DNA from 2 places in the Nocardioides sp. B129/18 genome. Region 2 is predicted to be linked to the other one. Evidence: predicted binding sites of a transcription regulator. Region 2 holds the regulator's gene; the other holds the start of a gene.
What was found. Region 2 encodes HrcA, which represses chaperone genes, less so after heat shock. Its sites were predicted from a motif close to TTGGCACTCGNNNNNNNCGAGTGCCAA; they were not measured.
Positions count from the first base shown of each region.

Region 1: a site for HrcA is predicted at 3,234-3,260, ahead of groES (co-chaperone GroES). Genes of this name have one in related genera too.

Region 1 covers NZ_JBUZJI010000009.1:66,518-73,354, forward strand. The annotation lists gene ACZDWJ_RS08885 (S-(hydroxymethyl)mycothiol dehydrogenase) at 1-220, shown strand, start outside; gene ACZDWJ_RS08890 (MBL fold metallo-hydrolase) at 220-861, shown strand; gene ACZDWJ_RS08895 (SRPBCC family protein) at 1,017-1,523, shown strand; gene ACZDWJ_RS08900 (hypothetical protein) at 1,554-1,889, opposite strand; gene ACZDWJ_RS08905 (class I SAM-dependent methyltransferase) at 2,003-3,163, opposite strand; gene groES (co-chaperone GroES) at 3,400-3,693, shown strand; gene groL (chaperonin GroEL) at 3,801-5,420, shown strand; gene ACZDWJ_RS08920 (FAD-dependent oxidoreductase) at 5,549-6,837, shown strand, end outside.
Region 2 covers NZ_JBUZJI010000003.1:72,012-78,848, forward strand. The annotation lists gene ACZDWJ_RS03145 (MBL fold metallo-hydrolase) at 1-679, opposite strand, end outside; gene ACZDWJ_RS03150 (hypothetical protein) at 711-1,403, opposite strand; gene hrcA (heat-inducible transcriptional repressor HrcA) at 1,585-2,604, shown strand; gene dnaJ (molecular chaperone DnaJ) at 2,685-3,866, shown strand; gene ACZDWJ_RS03165 (16S rRNA (uracil(1498)-N(3))-methyltransferase) at 3,903-4,643, shown strand; gene ACZDWJ_RS03170 (Gmad2 immunoglobulin-like domain-containing protein) at 4,677-5,597, opposite strand; gene ACZDWJ_RS03175 (histidine triad nucleotide-binding protein) at 5,665-5,997, shown strand; gene ACZDWJ_RS03180 (alpha/beta fold hydrolase) at 6,156-6,837, shown strand, end outside.

The sequences.
Region 1 (6,837 bases), on a different contig from region 2:
CCCGCTCATCGACGTCTTCGGCCGCGGCGGATCCCTGAAGTCCAGCTGGTACGGCGACTGCCTGCCCAGCCGGGACTTCCCGATGCTCGTCGACCTCTACCGCCAGGGCCGGCTCGACCTCGACGCGTTCGTCACCGAGGAGATCGCGCTGGGCGACGTCGAGGCCGCCTTCGAGAAGATGCACCACGGCAACGTGCTGCGCTCGGTCGTGGTGCTCTGATGGCCGGAGCCGTCCGAGTCGACCACGGCACCGCGTCGGGTGTCTTCAGCCTCGACGGCGAGACCCACCAGGTGGAGAACAACCTGTGGGTCGTGGGCGACGACGACGAGTGCGTCGTCATCGACGCCCCGCACGACGTCGAGGCGATCATGGCGCTGGTGGGGGAGCGGCGGGTCACCGCGATCCTGCTCACGCACGCCCACGACGACCACTGCCGCGCCGCCCCCGCGCTGCGCGAGCGCGTCACCGCGCCGATCCTGCTGCACCCCGACGAGCGGCCCCTGTGGGAGTACACCCACGGCGACGCCGAGACCTCCCAGCACCTGTGGGACGTCGACCTCGCCGACGGCCTGCAGATCACCGTCGGCTCCGGCGAGGGCGCCACGGTGCTCACCGCGATCCACACCCCGGGCCACGCCCCGGGCGCGATCTGCTTCCACGCGCCGTCCCTGGGCTGCGTCTTCACCGGCGACACCCTCTTCCACGGCGGCCCCGGCGCCACCGGCCGCTCCTTCTCCGACCGCCCGACCCTCGAGGCGTCGATCCGCGCGCGGCTCTGGGAGCTCCCTGACGACACCGTCGTGCACACCGGGCACGGTGAGGACACCACGATCGGGGCGGAGAGGGCGGCGCTGGGCTGAGGGGGGCAGCTTCCCCGGATATCCGGGGAAGCCGGACGTTGTCAGGGGAAGTCACCCCTGACGACGTCCCGTTCTCCCTGACCTGATCAGCCCTGCCGACGACGCAGACGGGCCGGACGCGCACGCGTCCGGCCCGTCTGCGTAGGGTCGAGGGCATGAGCGACGAGCAGCCGTCCGCGTCCGAGCGTCTCGAGGCCGACCGCGTCATCGCGGCGACGCCGGCGGAGGTGTTCGAGGTCCTCACCGACCCGCAGGGCCACGTCGACGTCGACTCCTCGGGGATGCTCCAGTCGGCGACGGGGGAGCGCGTGACGGCGGTGGGCGACACCTTCGTCGTCCACATGGACCGCGAGGCGCTCGGCGACATCCCCGAGATGGGCGAGTACGACGTCACCGTCACGATCACCGAGCTCGAGCCCGAGCGGTCCATCGCCTGGACGATCCTCGGTCGCATCCGGCCCCAGATCGGGCACACCTACGGCTACCGGCTCGAGGCGATCGAGCCCGCCGAGGACGGCTCGCCGCGCACACGCGTCACCAGCGTCTACGACTGGTCGCAGGCGCGCGAGGAGTGGCGGTCGATCTTCCCGGTCCTCAGCGCCCAGCACCTCAAGGCGACGCTCGGCATCCTGGCCCGCGAGGTCGCGCGCCGGAACCGCTGACCAGCCGCTGACCCGCGGGAGGCGGACGCCTCAGCGCGCGGGCAGGAACAGCCGGTGGACGAGCGGCTCCGCGGGCGCGGGCAGGTCGAGGGCCACGACGGCGGGTCCGGCCAGCACCGCACGCGGCAGCCGCACCCGCAGCACGCGGCGTCCGGCGGGGACGCCGTCCCACGCGTGCTCGGCGAGCACCTCGCCGTGGCGCAGCACCACCACCCGGACGACTCCGCCTCGCCCGGGCACGTCGACCTCGACGACCACCGCGCGGTGCCCCAGGCGCCGCCGGACCCGGATGCGCCGCACGGGCGCGTGGACGGGCTCCTGGGCGGGCGACGACGCCGGGGGACGGCGGTGGATCGCGATGGTCATGACGGGCTCTCGGACGTCTCGGGACGGCGGTGCCGTCCGGGGGTGGTGCTGACTGACGAGACGATCCTGCGACCGCGGGCTGTGGCCGGGCTGTGGGACAGCCAGGGGTCTGATCAGAGCGGCCGCACCAGCAGGCAGGTGCCCTCGCCGGCGACCCGCGTGAGCACGATCGTGGCCTCGGCGTCGCCGTGCAGGTCGAGGCTGCGACGCAGCTGCTCGGGCACCACCGCGACGCCGCGCTTCTTGATCGTCAGCCGCCCGACGCCGCGCTCGCGCAGCGCCGCGCGCAGCTGCTTCTCGCGGTAGGGGAGCGTCTCGAGCACCTCGTAGGCGCGCGAGTACGGCGTCGGCTCGGGGGAGTCGGTGGTGACGTAGGCGATGTGCTCGTCGAGCAGCCCGCCGTCCAGGCGCGCGGCCACGGCGGTGACCAGGCCGGCGCGGATGACGGCGCCGTCGGGCTCGTGGAGGTAGCGGCCCAGCGGCAGGACGGGCGCGCCGGGGTCGTCCTCGTCGGTGAGCGTGGCCAGGCCGTGGGCGCCGATGACGGTGGCGCGTCGGGCGGTCGTGGCCAGCCGGCCCGACCACAGGGCGGCCTCCTTGACCTCGCCGGCGTCGCTGACCCACTCGGCCTCGACGCCCTCGGGCACCAGCTCGTGGGGGATGCCGGGGGCCACCTTCGCGCAGGCGTCGCGCTGCAGCAGGCCGAGCACCAGCGACCAGGGCGGCGTCCAGTCGTCGGGGTCGAAGGTGCGGCCGCGGGCGCCGCGCCGGGCGGGGTCGACGAAGACGACGTCGAAGGGCGAGGGGTCGATCTCGGTCGCGTCAGCCACCTGCACGGCGCCGGGCAGGCCGAGGGCGGCGAGGTTCGCGCGGGCCACCTCGACGCGCAGCGGGTCGAGGTCGACGCCGGCCGCGACGACGCCGGCCTCGGCGGTCGCCATGAGGTCGCCGCCGATGCCGCAGCCGAGGTCGAGGACGGTGCGCGCCTCGAAGGCATGCAGGCGGGCGGCACGGTGCGCGGCGACGCGGCGACGCGTGGCCTGCTCGAGGCCGTCGGGGGTGAACCAGAGCCGGGCGGCGCGCTCGCCGAACTTCGCCTCGGCGCGGCCGCGGAGCTCGAGCTGGGTCAGCGCGGCGGCGACGTGCGCGGGGTCGGCGTGACGCCGCAGCTCGGTCTGGACGCGCAGCGGCGGCTGGTCGGCCAGGTCGGCCGCGCGCTCGAGCAGGGCGGCGCCGTCGTCGGTGAGCAGCCAGCGGAAGGCGTCGAGGTCCACGCCGGGGATCCTCCCAGACGCCCCGTCGTCATCTGCGCGGCGCCGGCCGGTCCGACCGATCGGGGGCGCTCTGGCACTCAGTGGGGGTGAGTGCTAGTTTCTGACTGGCACTCTCCCCGTGAGTGTGCCAGCGCCTGCCGATCCGGTGCGACCCCCGCGACGGCGTCCCGGCACTCAGCAGGCACCAGACGTCGTTCCACCACTCACTGACATCGCGAAAGCAGAGGTCGATCTAAGTGTCGGTCAACATCAAGCCGCTCGAGGACCGCATCGTCGTCAAGCCTCTCGAGGCCGAGCAGACCACGGCGTCCGGCCTGGTCATCCCGGACACCGCCAAGGAGAAGCCGCAGGAGGGCGAGGTCGTCGCCCTGGGTCCGGGTCGCATCGACGACAACGGCAACCGCGTGCCGCTCGACGTCGCCCTCGGCGACAAGGTCATCTACTCCAAGTACGGCGGCACCGAGGTCAAGTACGCCGGCCAGGAGTACCTCATCCTGTCCGCCCGCGACGTCCTCGCGGTGGTCTCCTGACCTGACCCCGTGATCGAGCCGGCCCCGCCGGCTCGATCCGCCGGTCTCCGCCCGGGCCGCGACCACGCGGCCCGGGCGCACCCGTTCCCAGCTAGGAGAGAAGCCAGATGCCCAAGATCCTGGAGTTCGACGAGAACGCGCGGCGCGCGCTCGAGCGCGGCGTCGACGCGCTCGCGAACGCCGTCAAGGTCACCCTCGGCCCCAAGGGCCGCTACGTCGTCCTCGACAAGAAGTGGGGCGCGCCGACCATCACCAACGACGGCGTCACCGTCGCCCGTGAGATCGAGCTCGACGACCCCTTCGAGAACCTCGGTGCGCAGCTCACCAAGGAGGTCGCCACCAAGACCAACGACGTCGCCGGCGACGGCACCACCACCGCCACCGTGCTCGCCCAGGCGATGGTCCACGAGGGCCTGCGCGCCGTCGCGGCCGGCGCCAACCCGATGGGTCTCAAGCGAGGCATGGACGCCGCGGCCGCCGCCGTCGGCGAGGCCCTGCGCTCCGCCGCCCGCGAGGTCGACTCGGTCGAGGACATGGCGTCCGTCGCCACGATCTCCAGCCGCGACGCCCACATCGGCTCGCTGCTCTCGCAGGCGTTCGACAAGGTCGGCAAGGACGGCGTCATCACCGTCGAGGAGTCCAACACCATGGGCACCGAGCTCGACTTCACCGAGGGCATGCAGTTCGACAAGGGCTACCTCAGCCAGTACTTCGTGACCGACCCCGAGCGGATGGAGGCCGTCCTCGACGACCCCTACATCCTGCTGCACCAGGGGAAGATCTCGGCCGTCGCCGAGCTGCTCCCGCTGCTGGAGAAGGTCATCCAGTCCGGCAAGCCGCTGTTCATCCTCGCCGAGGACGTCGACGGCGAGGCGCTCTCGACGCTGGTCGTCAACAAGATCCGCGGCACCTTCAACGCCGTCGCGGTGAAGAGCCCCGCCTTCGGCGACCGCCGCAAGGCGATGATGCAGGACATCGCGACCCTCACCGGCGGCACCGTCGTCGCCCCCGAGGTCGGCCTCAAGCTCGACCAGGTCGGCCTCGAGGTGCTGGGCCAGGCCCGCCGCGTCGTGATCACCAAGGACGACACCACCATCGTCGAGGGCGCGGGCGACCCCGCCGCCGTCGAGGGCCGCGTCGCCCAGATCAAGGCCGAGATCGAGTCCACCGACTCCGACTGGGACCGCGAGAAGCTGCAGGAGCGCCTGGCCAAGCTGGCCGGCGGCGTCTGCGTCATCAAGGTCGGCGCCGCCACCGAGGTGGAGCTGAAGGAAAAGAAGCACCGCATCGAGGACGCCGTCTCCGCGACGCGCGCCGCGATCGAGGAGGGCATCGTCCCCGGCGGCGGCTCCGCGCTCATCCACGCGGTCTCCGTGCTCGAGGACGAGCTCGGCCTCACCGGTGACGAGGCTGCCGGCGTGCGCATCGTGCGCAAGTCCGCCGACGAGCCGCTGCGCTGGATCGCCGAGAACGGCGGCGAGAACGGCTACGTCGTCACCTCCAAGGTGCGCGAGCTCGGCGTCGGCCAGGGCTACAACGCCGCCACCGGCGAGTACGGCGACCTCGTCGCCCAGGGCGTCCTCGACCCCGTCAAGGTCACCCGGTCGGCGCTGATCAACGCCACCTCCATCGCGGCGATGCTGCTCACCACCGAGACCCTGGTGGTGGACAAGCCCGAGGAGGAGGAGCCCGCCGCGGCCGGTCACGGCCACGGTCACGGCCACTGATCTCCCGCTGATCGGTCGCTGATCGACCTGCTCCACCTGACGCCCCCGTCCCGGTCCGCCGGGGCGGGGGCGTCGGCCGTCCCCGCCCGGATGGGCTGGTCGCGACGACCGCTGGCTAGCGTGAGGTCATGAGCGCCTCGGGAGACCCTGTCCGCGTCGTCGTGATCGGGGCCGACGCCGCCGGCATGAGCGCCGCCCACCAGCTGCTCCGCACGGCGAGGGCGCGCGAGGTCGGCGTCGAGATCGTCGCCCTCGAGAGCACGCAGCACACCTCCTACTCCGCCTGCGGCCTGCCCTACTGGGTGGCCGGCGACGTCGGGTCCGGCGACGACCTCGTCGCCCGCGACCCCGAGGCCCATCGCGCGGCCGGCATCGACCTGCGCACCGGCGTCACCGGCGTCGGCGTCGACCTCGAGCGCCGGGTGGTGCGTGCCCGCGACGCGGCCGGCGTCGAGAGCGAGCTGCCCTACGACGAGCTGGTGCTGGCCACCGGCGCCGAGCCCCGCGTCCCCGCGTGGGCGCGCGCCGCCGACGGCGCGCTCGTGCCGGGCGTCCTGCCCCTGAAGACCCTCGACGACGGCGCCCGCTGGCGTCATCTCCTCGACGCCGCGCTCGCCGACGGTCGACCGCCGCGTGCGGCCGTGGTCGGCGCCGGGTACATCGGCGTCGAGATGGCCGAGGCGCTGCTGCGTCGCGGCTGCCAGGTCACCGTGCACGCCGCCGAGGAGCTGATGCCGGGCTTCGAGGAGCCGGTGCGCGAGCGCATGCGCACCACCCTCGAGGACGCCGGGGTCGAGGTCGTCGAGGGCAGCCGCGTGGAGTCCCTCGAGGTCGACGGCGCCGGCGCCGTGCGGGCCATCGCCTCCGCGCGCGCCCGCACCGAGGTCGACCTGGTGGTCCTGGCCGCCGGCGTCGTCCCGCGCACCGACCTCGAGGTCGTCGGCGGCACCCTCCCGCGCGGCGCCTCGGACGCGTGGGAGCCCGACGACACCGGCCGTCTCGCGCCCCACGTGTGGACCGCCGGCGACTGCTCCACCGTCGCCCACCGGCTCCTCGGGCGGCGGGTCTTCCTGCCGCTGGGCACCCACGCCAACAAGCAGGGTCGCGTGGTCGGCACGAACGTCGTCCCGGCCGCCGACGGCGGGACCGCCCGCTTCGGCGGCGCGCTCGGCACCGCGATCACCCGCTTCGCCGTCGGCGAGCACCACCTGGAGGTCTCGCGCACCGGGCTGGGCGAGGCCGAGGCCCGCGAGGCCGGGTTCACGCCGGCGTCGCTGCTCACCGAGGGCACCACCATCAGCGGCTACCTCCCCGACGCGCAGCCGGCCGCCGTCTGGGTGCTCGCCGACGCCGTCACCCGCCGCCTCCTCGGCGTCCAGATCGCCGGCGGCGACGGAGCGGCCAAGCGCATCGACGC
Region 2 (6,837 bases):
TGTGCGCGCGCTGCTCCTCGACGTGGTCGCGGTCGACGATCGCGCCGTGGCCGGGCACGACGACGGTGGCCGCGGTGGTCAGGCCCAGCACGATGTCGAGGGTGAGCGGCCAGTCCATGGGGTGGCTGTCGGCGCCGTAGGCCGGCGGGCCGGACTCCTCCACGAGGTCGCCGGCCAGCAGCACGTCGGCGTCGGGCACCCGGACGACGAGGTCGCCCGCGGTGTGGCCGCGGCCGGGGTGCACCAGCTCGACGAGCCGTCCGCCGAGGTCGAGCACGCGAGCGGAGGAGAACGGGTGGTCCGGCGCGACGACGGGGGTGGTCACCACCTCCTCGCGACGGGGGTCGCCGGCGAGGTCGTCGGGGCCGAGCTCGCGTCCGACCAGCGCCTCGAGCGCCTCGACGGCCTGCTCGTGGGCGTGGATCGGCACGGCGGGGTCGTCCTCGCGGAAGGCGACGTTGCCGAAGACGTGGTCGAAGTGCTCGTGGGTGTTGACGACGGCGAGCACCGGGCCCGCGCCGAGCGCGCGGACGGCGTCGCGCAGCACACGTCCGGCGGCGGCGGAGGCGTGGGTGTCGACCACCGCGACGCCGCCCTCGCCGCCGATGACGCTCAGGCTGACGTCGTACCAGGGCTCGCGGGCCACCCAGACCCGGTCGGCGATCTCGCGCAGCTCCACGGCCCCGACCCTACGACCACCGGGAGCGCGGTCAGCGGGCGGCGGCGTGGAGGAGGTCGCGCAGGAGGATCGCGAGGTCGTCGGTGCCGACGGCCGCGCGGGGGAAGGCCAGTCCGCGGCGGTGCGCGCCGTCGGCGTCGACCCAGGCGATCTCGACCCCCGACGCGGTCAGCCCGGTGATCTCCGCGCTGATCACGCTGCCGGCGGCGACGCCGGTGGCCGCGGCGACGGTCTCGCGCAGCAGCTCCGCGTGGTGGTGGTTGGCGTGGTGGGCGGTGCGGGCGAGATGGCCGGGGTTGAGCGCGAGCGCGGGGTCGGTGAACCGCTCCGCGCGCACCAGGCGGCGCGGGCCCTGGCCGGCCTGGAGGCTGACGTGCCGCGCGACCAGGCGCACGACGTGCCGCTCGCCCTCCGAGCACGGGCAGGGGCAGTGCTCGACGCGCACGGTCTCCAGCCGCCCGAGCACGGTGAGCGTGCCGGGGTGGCCGGGCAGCCCGCTGGTGGTGGTGAGCACGGCGCCGCGGCCGGCGGCGGCCGCCTCGGCGAGGGAGGAGTCGGCCGGGCAGCCGAAGGTCGCGACGCCGTCGACGTCGCAGAGCACGACGCGCGAGAGGTCGAGGTGCTCGGCGTCCTCGACCGCGAGCTGGGCGTTCGCGGGGCAGGCCAGGATGCTGCGGGCGAGCGTGGCGTCGTCGCACGGGACGGGGGTGGCGAGGGGGATCATGGCGGCTCCTCCGATTGAGTAAGGCAAGCCTAACCTAAAGCCTCCACCGCCTGCGGGTCCATCCCCACCGGCTCCTCGTCGCGGAGTAGGCTTGGCACTCGGAACGCGGGAGTGCCAGCGCGGCGCGTCCGCCCCACCCCGGCATCACCCAGCCCCACCCCCGGCCGCGAGGAGGCGACCCGTGCAGGAGGACCGTCGGCTCGCCGTGCTGCGCGCCATCGTCGAGGACTACGTCGCCACCGAGGAGCCCGTGGGCTCCAAGGCGCTCGTCGAGCGGCACGCCCTCGGCGTCTCCTCGGCCACCGTCCGCAACGACATGGCCGTGCTGGAGGAGGAGGGCCTCATCGCCCAGCCCCACACCAGCGCCGGCCGCGTGCCCACCGACAAGGGCTACCGGCTCTTCGTCGACCGCCTCACCACCGTCAAGCCGCTCAGCACCGCCGAGCGCAAGGCGATCTCCACCTTCCTCGACGGCGCGGTCGACCTCGACGACGTCGTCCAGCGCTCGGTGCGCCTGCTCAGCCAGCTGACCCGCCAGGTCGCGATCGTCCAGTACCCGACGCTCTCGCGCTCCACGGTGCGCCACGTCGAGCTCGTCGCGCTGACGCCGGCCCGGCTGCTGACCGTCCTGATCCTGAGCACCGGCCGCGTCGAGCAGCGCGTCGTCGAGCTGCCCTCGGAGATCTCCGAGGAGGCTCTGGCCGCCCTGCGCTCGCGGGTGCTGCTCGCCGCGGTCGGCGAGACCATCGCCGACGCCGCCGCGGCCCTCACCGCCACCCTCGCCGACGAGCCGGACCGCGACGACCCCGCGCCCACCGTCGTCGAGACCCTCGTCGAGGCCATGAGCGACCACCGCTCCGATGCCCGCATCGCCGTGGGCGGCGCGGCCAACCTCGCCCGCTACGGCGACTCCTTCGACTCCGCGGTCCGCCCGCTCCTCGAGGCGCTCGAGGAGCACGTCGTGCTGCTCAAGCTGCTCGGCGAGGCCAGCACCGGCGGCGCCGTCACCGTCCGCATCGGCACCGAGGGCCCCTACGAGCAGCTGGCCTCCACCAGCGTGGTCTCCACCGGCTACGGCCCGCCGGCCGACAGCCTGGCCACCCTCGGCATCGTCGGGCCCACGCGCATGGACTACCCCGGCACCATCGCCGCGGTGCGCGCGGTGGCCCGCTACGTCTCCCGCATCCTCGACGAGGCCTGAGCCCGGCCCTCGTCCACCCCCACCCCACCCGACCGACTCCGCCAGACCAGCCCGTCCCCGACCCAAGCGAAGGACCATTGGTGAGCCAGGACCTGTACGACCTCCTCGGGGTCTCCCGCGACGCCGACGCCGACGCGCTCAAGAAGGCCTACCGCAAGCTCGCGCGCCAGCTGCACCCCGACGTCAACCCCGACCCGGACGCCCAGGACCGGTTCAAGGAGGTCACCGCCGCCTACGAGGTGCTCTCCGACCCCCAGAAGCGCGCGGCCTACGACCGCGGCGGCGACCCGTTCGGCGGGGGAGCAGGAGGCTTCGGCCAGGGTGCCGGGTTTTCCTTCACCGACATCATGGACGCCTTCTTCGGCGGAGGTGGCGCGGCGGCTGGCCAGGGTCGTGGTCCGCGTCCGCGCGTTCGTCGAGGACAGGATGCGCTGATCCGGCTCGAGGTCACCCTCGCCGAGGCCGCCTTCGGCGTGGCTCGCGAGCTCACCGTCGACACCGCCGTCGTCTGCTCGACCTGTCAGGGCCAGGGCGCCGCGGCCGGCACCACCCCGGTCACCTGCGAGACCTGCCGCGGCCAGGGCGAGGTCGCCCACGTGCAGCGCAGCTTCCTCGGCGAGATCCGCACCCTGCGGCCCTGCGCCGCGTGCCGCGGGTTCGGCAGCCTCATCCCCGACCCCTGCCGCGAGTGCGGCGGCGACGGTCGCGTCCGCTCGCGTCGCGCCCTCACCGTCAAGATCCCCGCGGGCGTCGACACCGGCACCCGGGTGCAGCTCAGCGAGCAGGGCGAGGTCGGCCCCGGCGGCGGCCCCGCCGGCGACCTCTACGTCGAGGTCCACGTGGCCGACCACGAGGTCTTCACCCGCAGCGGCAACGACCTCCACTGCACCGTCACCGTCCCGATGACCGCCGCCGCGCTCGGCACCGTGCTGACGCTGCCGACGCTCGAGGCCGACGTCGTCGCCGACCCCGAGGCGCCCACCGAGCTCGAGACCGACTTCGAGCTCGACATCCGCCCCGGCACCCAGTCGGGCCACCAGCAGGTGCTGCGCGGGCGCGGCGTCCCCTCGCTGCGCGGCGGCCGGGGCGACCTCATCGTCACCGTCGCCGTCGAGACGCCCACCCGCCTCGACCCTCGCCAGGAGGAGCTGCTGCGCGAGCTCGCGGCCATCCGCGGCGAGGAGGCGCCCGACGGCCAGGTGCGTCCGGGCAGCCACAAGTCGGTGTTCGGGCGTCTGCGCGACGCCTTCAACCAGCACTGAGCCCGACCTCGTGGACCGCTGGCGGAGGATCGCGCGATGAGCCTGCCCGTCCATCTCGTCCCCGATCTCTCGGGCGCCGAGCCCGGCCACCGCGTCGAGGTCGACGGCGACGAGGCGCACCACGCCGTCGCCGTGCGACGCCTGCGCGTCGGCGAGCAGGTCGTGCTCACCGACGGGCGCGGCACCAGCGGTCGCGGCGAGGTCGTCGAGACCGGCAAGCGGCTCTTCGCGGTGACGCTGCTCGACGTCGAGCGGGTGCCCGAGCCGCAGCCGGCGCTCGTCGTCGTCCAGGCGCTGCCGAAGGGCGACCGCGGCGAGCTCGCGGTCGAGGTGCTCACCGAGATCGGCGTCGCCCGGATCGTCCCCTGGGCGGCCTCGCGCTCGGTGGCGGTCTGGAAGGGCGAGCGCGCGCAGAAGGGTCATGCCCGCTGGAGCGCCACGGCCCGGGAGGCCGCCAAGCAGGCGCGCCGGGTCTGGCGTCCCGAGGTCGACCCGCTCGCCGCCACGGCCGACGTCGTCGCCCTCATCGCCGACGCCGATCTCGCCCTCGTCCTGCACGAGGACGCCGAGGCCGCGCTCGCGTCCTGCCCCGTGCCGGCCGCCGGCCGCGTCGTGCTGGTCGTCGGGCCCGAGGGCGGCATCCCCGACGACGAGCTCGCCGCCCTCACCGCCGCGGGGGCGCGCAGCGTCCGGCTGGGCGCCGAGGTGCTGCGCACCTCCACGGCCGGCGTCGCGGCCGCGGCGGCGCTGCTGGCCCGCACCGACCGCTGGTTGTGAGCGGACCGCCCGGGCCGCCCGGGTCGCCGGCCGTCAGCGGACGGTGAACGTCCGGGAGTCCGAGGCGTTCTTCGCGGCGCTCTCGGCGTCGTCGGTGCGTGCGGTGAACGTGTAGGCGCCCGGCGCCAGCGACGACACGTCGACGGTGGTGGCCCACGGGTAGAGCGCGTCCATGGCGCCGTCGGCGGTGGCGAAGCCGTCGAGGACGGTCCTCCCGCCGGCGTCGGTGACGGTCCAGGGCACGTTGCCCTCGGGGCTGTTCGCGACGCCGGAGGCCTTCAGGCTGCCGCCGGTGACGACGGCGCCGGTCTCGGGCGTCGTGATGCTGACGGGGGAGAGCGTCGTGAGCTGGTCGGCGGCCTTCACGCCGCCGGCGGTGTCGTAGCCGAAGAGGAAGTCGGCCTCGTCGCTGCCCTCGACGCGCACCTCGACCGGCAGCCGCTTCCGCGCGCTGCCCTGCAGCGTGTAGACCAGCGACTGCACCGCCAGCTCGCCCTGGGCCTCGGAGAGCCGTCCGGGCGTCTGCCAGGCCTCGTCGCGCGCCGTGGCGACGATGATGCCGTCCTGCACCGTGACCGAGGCGAACGTGCCGCCCGGGAACAGGGTGCGGTAGCGCGGGCTGAGGGGCTTGCCGTCGGTGAGGAGGTCGGCGGCGGCCTGCAGCGGCGTCCCGGAGACGCGGCGGAACTCGCGGTAGAGCCGGGGCCCCTGCGGGGTGTCGCCAACCCAGTAGATCGGCACCGTCGTCGTTCCCTGGGTGGGCTGGGTGGGCTCCGCGCTCGGCGAGGCGGCGTCGGTCGGGCTCGTCGAGGGGCTCTGCGACGCCGACGCGGCGGGGGAGTCCTGGGCCGACGGCGTCTGGTCGTCGCTCCCGTCGCCGCTGCAGCCGGCCAGCGCCGCCGTCACGACGAGCAGGCTGGTGGCGAGGGTGGCTGTCTTCGCGGCGATCGTCACCCCGACAGGGTGGGGGCGCGCGGACGGCCAGGCCAGCCGACGCGCCGCGTGTGGCACGCTCGGCCCCATGAGCGCCTGCCTGTTCTGCCAGATCGTCGCCGGCCAGATCCCGGCCGAGATCGTCCACGAGACCGAGCGCACCCTCGCCTTCCGCGACATCGCCCCGCAGGCGCCCACCCACGTCCTCGTCGTCCCGCGCGCGCACCACGAGAACGCCGCCGCCCTCGCCGAGGCCGACCCCGTCGCCTCCGCCGAGCTGGTCACCGCCGCCGCGGCCGTCGCCGAGCAGGAGTCCCTCACCGGCTACCGCCTGATCTTCAACACCGGCGCCGACGCCGGCCAGACGGTCTTCCACGCCCACCTGCACGTGCTGGGCGGGCGGCCGCTGAGCTGGCCGTGAGGGGCGGCGGCTTCCCCGGATATCCGGGGAGACCGGACGTTGTCAGGGGAAGCTACCCCTGACAACGTCCAGTTCTCCCTGACCTGATCGGGGGCTGAGGCCACCGATCCACCCCAAGACGGTCCCCGCGACGCCGTCCGCCGCACTAGGGTCGCGCCATGCTGGTCTCCGAGAGCGTCGGTCAGTTCTTCCTCGAGGTCGACGGCCACCGCGACCGTCTGGAGTACACCGAGTACGGCAGCGGTGACGCCTGGGTGGTGCTGCTGCACGGGCAGCTGATGCCGCGACGCATGCAGGAGCCGCTGGCGCGCGCGCTCGCGGCCGAGGGACTCCACGTCGTCACGCTGGACCTGCTGGGCCACGGCCGATCCGACAAGCCGGCCGATCCGCTGGCCTACTCGGTGTCGGCGTTCGGCGAGCAGGTCGTGGCGCTGCTCGATCACCTCGGCGCCGCGCAGGCGGTCGTCGGCGGCACCTCGCTGGGCGCCAACGTGGCCCTCGAGGTCGCGGCCACGGCGCCGACGCGCGTGCGGGGTCTCCTCGTCGAGATGCCGGTGCTCGACAACGCCGTCGAGGCGGGCATCCTCGCCTTCGCGCCGCTGCTCTTCGCCGCCCGCTTCGCCCCGCTGTCGGTGACGGCGGTGCGCCTGGCCACCCGGTGGGTGCCGCGCCGGGCGGTGCCGTTCTGGGCCGGCATCGTGCTCGACACCCTCGACCAGCGGCCCGGGCCGATGGGCGCGGTCGTGCACGGCCTGTTCTTCGGACGCGTCGCGCCGCCCTCGCGCGAGCGGCGCGCCATCGAGGTCCCCGCCCTGGTGATCGGGCACCCCGCCGATCCCA